Regions from separate parts of the Rhodoferax sp. GW822-FHT02A01 genome, predicted to be linked through region 1. Evidence: riboswitches for the same ligand, from Rfam matches in the RefSeq annotation. Region 1 holds a riboswitch; the other holds the start of a gene.
The links. Region 1 has a riboswitch for S-adenosylhomocysteine ahead of metH (methionine synthase). Riboswitches for the same ligand answer to the same signal wherever they lie in the genome.
Positions count from the first base shown of each region.

Region 2: it holds a riboswitch for S-adenosylhomocysteine, as region 1 does, so the genes downstream of both, ahcY (adenosylhomocysteinase) here and metH (methionine synthase) in region 1, are expected to answer to the same signal.

Region 1 is NZ_CP152376.1:3,098,999-3,104,128, reverse strand. It holds gene AAGF34_RS14495 (Mpo1-like protein) at 1-40, shown strand, start outside; gene AAGF34_RS14490 (alpha/beta hydrolase) at 182-1,021, shown strand; gene metH (methionine synthase) at 1,046-3,784, opposite strand; S-adenosyl-L-homocysteine riboswitch at 3,806-3,886, opposite strand; gene AAGF34_RS14480 (homocysteine S-methyltransferase family protein) at 3,896-4,942, opposite strand; gene AAGF34_RS14475 (hybrid-cluster NAD(P)-dependent oxidoreductase) at 5,027-5,130, opposite strand, start outside.
Region 2 is NZ_CP152376.1:315,816-320,945, reverse strand. It holds gene AAGF34_RS01465 (alpha-glucosidase family protein) at 1-583, shown strand, start outside; gene AAGF34_RS01460 (substrate-binding domain-containing protein) at 608-1,621, shown strand; S-adenosyl-L-homocysteine riboswitch at 1,668-1,757, shown strand; gene ahcY (adenosylhomocysteinase) at 1,833-3,287, shown strand; gene AAGF34_RS01450 (TlyA family RNA methyltransferase) at 3,312-4,151, shown strand; gene AAGF34_RS01445 (methylenetetrahydrofolate reductase) at 4,192-5,073, shown strand; gene rlmJ (23S rRNA (adenine(2030)-N(6))-methyltransferase RlmJ) at 5,085-5,130, opposite strand, start outside.

The sequences.
Region 1 (5,130 bases):
GCTGAGTCGGTTGTTTGAGCGATTGGGCCTGCGCTGGTAACGACGGGCAATGCTTCAACCCAATCTGTAATCGACACGGAAGAAGCACGCCCATTCGCTTTGCTCTACGATGGGCGAGATGACTCTTCCAAAGCCGTTCTTTCACAACTTCAAAGTCCACCAGGTTCATCACGGACAGGCCGTGATTCACGCTGAAGTGGGCGGTAGTGGACCACCTCTGCTGCTTTTGCATGGCTATCCTCAAACCCATGTGGCGTGGCATCGAATAGTGCCTGCGCTGGCAAAGCACTTCACCGTGATCGCTCCTGACCTGAGAGGTTACGGCGACAGCGTGGGGCCTTCGGGTGACGCACAGCATACGCAATACAGCAAGAGAACCATGGCCCTGGACAACTTGGCCCTGATGCAGTCGCTCGGGTTTTCACGCTTCGCGGTGATGGGCCATGACCGTGGTGCACGGGTCGGCTACCGAATGTGTCTTGATGCCCCGCAAGCGGTCAATTGCTTTACCTCCCTGACCGTGGTCCCCACTGCGGAAATGTGGAGCCGGGCCAACATGGCATTTGGGATGAAGGCATTTCATTGGTATCTCTTTGCCCAGCCCTTTGATCTGCCAGAGCGCCTGTTGCGCTCCGATCCCTCTTACTTTCTGGACTGGACTTTGCGCAACATGGTGGTGGAAGAGTCAGCCATCCATTCCGAGTGCCGTGCGGAGTACCACCGCGCATTTGCAAGGGAGTCCGTGCGGCACGCCATGATGGAAGAATACCGAGCCGCCGCTTCCATTGACCTCGAGCATGACAAAGTGGATTTGGCTAACGGCCACAAAGTAGCTTGCCCCGTTCAGATCTTGTGGAACAAATCAGCGACCGCCAGCCCCACCCCGGAAGAAATCTGGAGAACCTGGGCCGATCAGGTCGAAGGGGCCACGATTGATTGTGGGCACTTGATGGCAGAAGAGGCACCCGACGAAGTGCTTCAACACGCATTACCGTTCCTGACGAGACATTCGGCCCCTTGACTCTGGCTGCAACCGGCCTTTCGCTCACAGATTGGGCGCCAGCAATCGCGAGAGCTCAGCCGGCTGCATCTGGCGGCGCTGGCACAGGTCCTGCAACTGGTCGTCACCGATTTTGCCGACGTTGAAATAGGTGGCCTGCGGGTGTCCCAGGTAGAAGCCGCTGACACTGGCAGCAGGATGCATGGCCAGGCTTTCCGTCAGCGCCATGCCGATGTCTGCGCAATGCAGCAGGTCAAACATGTCCTTCTTGGCGCTGTGGTCCGGGCAGGCCGGGTAGCCAGGAGCCGGACGTATGCCACGGTAGCGCTCGCTGATCATGGCCTCCATATCCAGGTTTTCATCGGGCGCATAGCCCCACCAGTCGGTGCGTACCCGGTGGTGCAGGCATTCGGCAAAGGCCTCTGCCAAACGGTCCGCAATGGCCTTGAACATGATGGCGCTGTAGTCGTCGTGTGCGTCCATGAATATCTGCTCGCGCTTCTCCGCGCCAATGCCGGCCGTCACGGCAAACACGCCCACATAGTCCGGCGCAACGCCTTTGGGTGCGACAAAGTCCGCCAGGCAGCGGCTGGGTCGCATGACGCCATCGATTTCCTGCTTGGGCGACTGCTGGCGCAAGCCGTACCAGGTCATGGCCACCTGGCTGCGCGACTCATCGGTGTAGAGCTCTATGTCGTCGTCATGCACCGTGTTGGCCGGGTACAGCCCGAGCACCGCATTCGCCGTCAGCCAGCGGCCATCGATGGCCCGCTTGAGCAAGGCCCGCCCGTCGCGCAACACCTGCTGTGCCTGCACGCCCACCACCTCATCCTGCAGGATGGCGGGGTACGGGCCCGCCAGATCCCAGGTCTGGAAGAACGGGCCCCAGTCGATGAAGCGTGCCAGCTCGCTCAGGTCGAAGTTGCGAAACACGCGTCGCCCAATGAACTTGGGGCGCGTGGGCTGGAAGACCGTCCAGTCCAGCGGCGTCTTGTTGGCGCGCGCGCGCTCCAGCGGCCACAGCGCGACCTGCTTTTTGTTGGCGTGCTGTTCCCGGACCTTGTCGTTGTCCGCCGCCAGCGCCTCCAGGTAGCTGGCTGCCTGCTCGCCCAACAGGCTCTGCGCCACACCCACGCTGCGCGAGGCGTCGGGCACATAGACAACCGGGCCTTCGTAATGCGGCGCAATCTTGACAGCGGTGTGCACCCGGCTGGTGGTGGCGCCACCAATGAGCAGCGGAATCTTGCGGATGCGGAAGTAGTCGTCCTTCTGCATCTCGCCAGCCACATAGGCCATCTCTTCCAGGCTGGGGGTGATCAGTCCGGACAGGCCGATCATGTCAGCGCCCTCCACCTTGGCCCGGGCCAGGATTTCGTGGCAGGGCACCATCACGCCCATGTTGACCACTTCGAAGTTGTTGCACTGGAGCACCACGGTCACGATGTTCTTGCCGATGTCGTGCACATCACCCTTGACGGTGGCAATGACGATCTTGCCCTTGGCCTTGGCTTCCCCGCCCGCTTCCACCATGGCGGCCTTTTCGGCCTCGATGTAGGGCAACAGGTGCGCCACGGCCTGCTTCATGACGCGTGCGCTCTTGACCACCTGGGGCAGGAACATCTTGCCCTGGCCAAACAGGTCACCCACCACATTCATCCCGTCCATGAGCGGGCCTTCGATGACGTGCAGCGGTCGCCCGCCCTGGGCCAGCAAGTCGCGGTAGGCCTCTTCGGTATCTTCGGTGATGAAATCGGTGATGCCGTGCACCAGCGCATGGCTGAGCCGCTGCCCCACGGACACGGGTGCATCCGGTGTTCCGCGCCAATCCAGCTTGCGGCTCTCGTCGCGCGCGGCACCGCGTGTGCTCTCGGCAATTTCCACCAGGCGTTCACCGGCATCGGCACGGCGGTTGAGCACCACGTCCTCGACGCGCTCGCGCAGCTCGGGTGCCAGTTCGTCATACACACCCACCATGCCGGCATTGACGATGCCCATGTCCATTCCGGCCTGGATGGCGTGGTACAGAAACACCGTATGGATTGCCTCGCGCACCGGGTCATTGCCGCGAAAGGAAAAGCTGACGTTGGACACGCCGCCCGACACCTTGGCGCCCGGCAGGTTCTGCTTGATCCAGCGGGTGGCTTCGATGAAGTCCACCGCGTAGTTGTTGTGCTCCTCGATGCCGGTGGCAATGGCAAAGATGTTGGGATCAAAAATAATGTCTTCGGGTGGGAAACCCACCTCATCGACCAGGATGCGATAGGCACGCGCACAGATGTCGATCTTGCGCTGGTAGGTGTCGGCCTGGCCCTGCTCGTCAAAAGCCATCACCACCGCCGCCGCACCGTAGCGCCGCACCAGCTTGGCCTGCTGCTTGAATGCCTGCTCGCCCTCTTTCATGCTGATGGAGTTGACGATGGATTTGCCCTGCACACAACGCAGGCCGGCTTCGATCACGCTCCATTTGCTGGAGTCAATCATGATGGGCACGCGCGAAATGTCGGGCTCGCTGGCGATCAGCTGCAGAAACCGCACCATGGCAGCCTGGCTGTCGAGCATGGCCTCGTCCATGTTGATGTCGATGATCTGTGCGCCGTTTTCGACCTGCTGGCGTGCCACGGCCAGGGCCTGCTCGAACTCGCCGTTGAGAATCATGCGGGCAAAGGCCTTGGAGCCCGTCACATTGGTGCGCTCACCAATGTTGACAAACAGGGTATCCGCGTTGATGACAACCGGCTCCAGGCCGGACAGCATCATGGGTGCGAGGTATTGAGAACGAAGCATGTGACTCACCGATGTAGGAATATCAGGTGAGCGTCGTTGCAATGAAAGTGCAGATCCAAGCCTGGTGGGGCCCTCGCCCGCACTGCAACGCTCCTTGGATGAGCGGCGATTCTAACGGTAGAAAGCCGCCTGGTGCAGCGTGCGCGGAGAAAACGGGCTGACTTCCCGGGCAATCGCGCTGATGTGCTGGGGCGTGGTGCCGCAACAGCCGCCCACGATGTTGACCAGCCCCTCCTGCGCAAACTCGTGCAACAGCCGGCTGGTGACTTCCGGTGTCTCGTCGAATCCGGTCTCCGCCATGGGGTTGGGCAGACCTGCATTGGGGTAGCAACTGATGAAGGTGTCGGGTGCCGCCCGGTGCAGTTCCTGGATGTAAGGGCGCATCAGCGCCGCACCCAGCGCGCAATTCAGTCCGACCGCCAGGGGCTGTGCATGGCGTACGCTGTGCCAGAAGGCGGTGACGGTCTGGCCGCTCAGAATGCGCCCCGACGCATCCGTCACCGTGCCGCTGATGATGATGGGCAGGCGCTCGCCTGAGTCCTCGAAATAGCGGTCAATGGCAAACAGGGCCGCTTTGGCATTCAAGGTATCGAAGATGGTTTCGACCAGCAGCACATCGGCCCCGCCCTCAACCAGCGCACGGGTCTGCTCGTAGTAGGCCACGTTGAGCTGTTCAAAGTCGATATTGCGTGCACCCGGATCATTCACATCCGGGCTGATGCTGGCGGTCTTGGGTGTGGGGCCCAGTGCGCCCACCACAAAGCGCGGCTTGTCCGGCGTGGAAAACTTGTCGCATGCTGCGCGGGCCAGGCGGGCCGATGCCGCATTCATTTCAACGGCCAGGTCCGCCATATCGTAGTCGGCCTGCGCAATCGTCGTGGCCCCGAAGGTATTGGTTTCAATCAGATCGGCGCCGGCTGCCAGATAGCCTTCATGGATATCGGAAATGATGTCGGGGCGGGTCAGGCTCAGCAACTCGTTGTTGCCCTTCACGTCCTTGTGGAAATCCTTGAAGCGCTGGCCCCGGTACTGTGCTTCGCTCAGCTTGAAACGCTGGATCATGGTGCCCATGGCGCCGTCCAGAATCATGATCCGCTGGTCCAGAATCTCGGGCAGCTGCTGGGCGCGGGTGTAGCGCGAAGGCGTGGAGGTTTGCATCAACTCTTTCATACAGATACGGGATGGTCGCAGGCCATGCTCTCACAGCCTGCGATTGCGGCCCGTAGTGTACGCAAACAGGACTCAGGCCTCTATTTCCAGCGCGGTTGTGGGTCTTGCACAGCAGGCCAGGATGTAGCCCTCCGCGATGTCTTCGTCCAGAATGCCGCCGTTGTGGCTCATGGTGA
Region 2 (5,130 bases), 2.7 Mb from region 1:
AGTGGCCATGCAGACCAGCTTGCGCGGATCATCCTGCATCTACCAGGGAGACGAGCTGGGATTGCCCGAGGCGCAGATTGCCTTCGAAGATCTGCAGGACCCCTATGGCATCACCATGTGGCCCGAGTTCAAGGGCCGTGACGGTTGCCGCACACCTATGCCCTGGAACAGCGCGGCAGCCGACCTGGGCTTTTCGCCCGCTGGCAAGGCCACCGCAAAGCCATGGCTCCCGGTGGCAGAGACCCATCGCAATCTGGCCGTGGACAAGCAGGATGCGGCCTCGGGTTCATTGCTGCATTTCTATCGCCACCTGCTGCGCTGGCGCAAGACCCAGCCGGCACTGTTGGATGGCGACATGCAGTTGCTGGACGTGCATCCGCAGGTGTTCGCCTTTGTGCGCTCCACCGACACACAGCGTCTGCTGTGCGTGTTCAACTTCAGCGACAGGCCCGCAAGCTATGCATTGCCCGAAGGCTGCAAAATTGCCCGGATACTGCAAGACAGCAAACTGGGCGGCGCAACATGGAATGCACCCAACCTGGAGTTGGCGCCGTGGGGTGGCCTGTTTGCGCAACTGGAATGAGCATTGGATAACCAACATACCCGCATGAACATCAAAAGCCTTGCCAAGGAACTGGGGCTTTCCACGTCCACCGTTAGCCGTGCCCTGAACGGCTACCAGGACGTCAACGCCCAGACCCGGCAACGCGTGGAAGAGGCCGCCAAGGCCATGGGCTACCGCGCCAATGCGGGCGCACGCAGGCTGGTGCGCGGTAGCACCGAGGCTGTGGGCATTGTGTATTCCGCCGGCGTGGAGTACCTGGGCAATCCGCAGTTTCTGGACATGGCCGGTGGTTTGGCCGAGCGGCTGCATACCGACCACTATGACCTGATGCTGGCGGTGGCCGGAGATGAGCAGGATCTGGATATTTACGATCGCCTGTTTCGCGGCGGGCGCGTAGATGCGGTGGTGTTGCCCAACACCCGCGTGCAGGACCCGCGGGTGACCTACCTGCGCAAGCAGGGTTATCCTTTTCTGGCCTATGGCCGTACGGGGGATTGCGGCGACTTTTCCTGGTTCGACTTCGACAATGAAGAAGGCAGCAGGCAGGCAGTGCAGCATCTGAACGGCCTGGGGCATACCGACATCGCCTATGTGCATTCGCCCTTGGAATTGAATTTTGCGATGCAGCGCCATACCGGCTTCATGCGGGGCATGGCACAAGCTGGCTTGTCTTTCGACCCCGCCTGGCTCTCAGGGCCTGCCGTGGATCGCCGCGGCGGACGGGCTGCTGTGCAGGCGCTGATGGGGCTGGCCCATCCGCCTACAGCCATCGTGGTGGACAACAACCTGGGCGGCATCGGCGTGATGCGGGGCCTGATGGACATGGGGGTCACTCTGGGCAAGGAAGTGTCTGTGGTGGTGCACGGCGTGATTCCTGCCGATTCGCTACTGGCTGGGCTGGACGCCACCATGGTGACCCAGCCTACCGCGCACAACACCGGAACCACCATGGCCGAAATGGTGCTGCAGGTGTTGCGTGACCCTCTCGCCGGGCCCTATCAGGTTCTGCGCCAGCCCGAGCTGGTGGCGGGTCAGACAACCGGCCCCAGAGACTGAAAACTGCTTACCGGGTCAAGCCCCGCCGCATGCGCCTATAATTGCGGCTTCCGAGGAGCGTTGCAGTTCACGCAAAGTGAATGAGGCTCGGACCCGGTGGCCCTTCTGGCTGCTGTCTCAACGGCGCTCACCCACTGCATTTGCCGGGTGAGCTCCCTCCCAGAGTTTTCCCTGCGTTCAGTGGCTTTCAAATTAACTTTTGGAGTGAACCATGAGCGTTACCAAGCCTGCCAAGACCGAAGATTTCAAGATTGCCGACCTGAGCCTGGCTCAGTGGGGTCGCAAAGAGCTGACCATTGCCGAGACCGAAATGCCTGGCCTGATGGCCATCCGTGAGGAGTTCTCCAAGTCGCAACCGCTCAAGGGCGCGCGCATCACGGGCTCCCTGCACATGACCATCCAGACCGGCGTGCTGGTGGAAACACTGCAAGCCCTGGGCGCCGAAGTGCGCTGGGCTTCCTGCAATATCTTCTCTACCCAAGACCACGCAGCTGCTGCACTGGTTGCCAAGGGAACGCCCGTGTTTGCCTACAAGGGCGAAACCCTGGTCGACTACTGGGACTACACCCACCGCATTTTTGAATTCGGCCCCAAGGGTTCCAAGACCGAAGGCCCGAACATGATTCTGGACGACGGCGGCGATGCAACCCTGCTGATGCACCTGGGCGCCAAGGCCGAGAAGGACATCAAGGTCCTGGCCAAGCCCGGCAGCGAAGAAGAGATCTGCCTGTTCAACGCCATCAAGGCCAAGCTGAAGGTAGACCCCACCTGGTACAGCCGTCGCCTGAAGAACATCATCGGTGTCACCGAAGAAACCACTACCGGCGTGATGCGCCTGGAAGAAATGGCCGCCAAGGGCTCCCTGGCATTCCGCGCCATCAACGTGAACGACTCGGTGACCAAGAGCAAGTTCGACAACCTGTACGGCTGCCGTGAATCGCTGGTGGATGCCATCAAGCGCGCGACCGACGTGATGATTGCCGGCAAGGTAGCCTGCGTCGTGGGATACGGTGACGTGGGCAAGGGCTCCGCCCAGGCCCTGCGCGCCTTGTCTGCCCAGGTGTGGGTGACCGAAATCGACCCCATCAACGCCCTGCAAGCCGCCATGGAAGGCTACAAGGTCGTGACCGTGGAATACGCTGCCGACAAGGCCGACATCTTTGTGACCTGCACCGGCAACAAGGACGTCATCACCTACAAGCACATGGCGGCCATGAAGGACCAGGCCATCGTCTGCAACATCGGTCACTTCGACAACGAAATCGACGTCGCCTCCCTGGAAAAGCTCAAGTGGGAAGAGATCAAGCCCCAGGTGGATCATGTGATTTTCCCTGCTACCAAGGGCAAGAACGGCAAGCCTGAAAAGCGCATCATCCTGTTGGCCAAGGGCCGCTTGGTGAACCTGGGCTGCGGCACCGGTCACCCCAGCTTCGTGATGTCGTCCAGCTTCGCCAACCAGACCATTGCGCAGATCGAACTCTTCACCAAGCCCAAGGAATACAAGGTTGGCAAGGTGTACGTATTGCCCAAGCATCTGGACGAGAAGGTCGCCCGTTTGCATCTGAAGAAGGTGGGCGCCATGCTGACCGAGCTGACCGACGCGCAAGCCGCCTATATTGGCGTGAGCAAGTCCGGTCCGTACAAGAAAGAAACCTACCGCTATTAAGCGCAGGTCTTCTTAGCAAACCTTATGCGAATAGACCAACTGCTGGTGCAGCGGGGGCTGGCCAGCACCCGCTCACAGGCACAACGGCTGATTGCCAATGGTGTCGAGTGGCGCCAGGGTGAGAGCTGGAAGCGTGTCGTCAAGAACGGTGACGAGTTGCCCGAAGGTGCCGAAGTGCGCCTGCTGGACGACTCCGAGGCGCGCTACGTGTCGCGTGGCGGGCTCAAGCTCGAAGCTGCGCTGAAAACAGTCGGTCTGTCGGTCAAAGGGTTTGCCTGCCTGGATGTCGGTCAATCGACCGGAGGGTTTACGGATTGTCTGCTGCAGCAGGGTGCCAAGTCGGTGGTTGGTGTGGATGTGGGCAGTGCCCAGTTGCATCCCGCACTGCGTACCGATCCGCGCGTGCTGTGCGTGGAAAAGGTGAATGCGCGTGCGCTCACGGCCGAGGATTTGATCCAGGCTTACGAAGACAGCACGGGCGAGGATGGCCAGTTTGAAGAGGACGAAGATGCTGACGCAGACGGCGTGGATGATGCCGTGTCGGAATTTGCGCCGGAGTTCGACCTGATCGTGGCCGATCTGTCCTTTATTTCCCAAACCCTGGTCCTGCCAGCCATCGTGCCTCTGCTCAAGCCCGGTGGTACTTTGTTGACCCTGGTGAAACCCCAGTTTGAGTTGCAGCCCGGCCAAGTCGGCAAGGGCGGCATTGTCAAAGATCCAGCCATGTACGTCATCGTGGAGCAGCGTTTGCGTGAAGCGTGCGCCGCTCTGGGTTTGACTGTTACCGCGTGGTTCGACTCGCCCATTGAAGGCGGCGACGGCAACCGCGAGTTTTTTATTTGCGCCACCCACGTGGCTGAATGAAACCCGGCATGGCAGCATGCTGTGCCCGGTGAGGTAGGAGATGGTTATGACCGCGAACAAGCGCGTTCCCCTGAGCCTGGAGTTCTTCCCGGCCAAGAGTCCCGAAGTGGCGGCCAAGATGGCCGGCATCCGCAAGGACTTGTATGTTTTGAATCCCGAGTTCTGCTCTGTGACCTTTGGTGCCGGTGGCACCACGCAGGAAGGCACGTTCAGCACGCTGCGCGAAATGGTGTCCGAAGGCATGGCCGCTGCTTCGCATCTGTCCTGCATTGGTGCCAGCAAGGCGTCCGTTCGCGAACAGCTGGCCCAGCTCAAGGCCATGGGCGTGAAGCGCATCGTGGCCTTGCGTGGCGACCTGCCCAGTGGTTACGGCATTGCCGGAGACTTTCGCCATGGCAGCGACCTGGTGCGCTTTATCCGCGAGGAAACGGGCGACTTCTTCTCGGTGGAGGTGGCAGCCTATCCGGAGGTGCATCCCCAGGCCAAATCACCCGCCGCCGACCTGGAAGCGTTCGTGATCAAGGCCCAGGCCGGTGCCAATTCGGCCATCACGCAGTACTTCTTCAATGCCGATGCGTACTTTCGTTTCCGCGACGAGGTCAGCGCCAGAGGCGTGGAAATTCCACTGATCCCGGGCATCATGCCGATCACCAATGCCACGCAGCTCATGCGTTTCTCGGATGGCTGTGGAGCAGAGATACCTCGCTGGATCCGCATGCGGCTGCAAAGCTACGGGGAGGATCTGGCATCCATACGCGCCTTCGGGCTGGATGTGGTGGCCGACCTGTGCAGTCGCCTGCTGGACGGTGGCGTGTCCGCACTGCACTTCTACACCATGAACCAGAGTGCGCCGGTGCTGGCCTTGTGTTCCTGCCTGGGATTGGTACCCGCCCAGGCTGCTTCAGTCCGCGCCGCAGCCTGAGAGGGGACTGCCTAGCCGCCGCTTTCCAGTGTGAAGGCGGCGTGCTGGTCCTGTCCC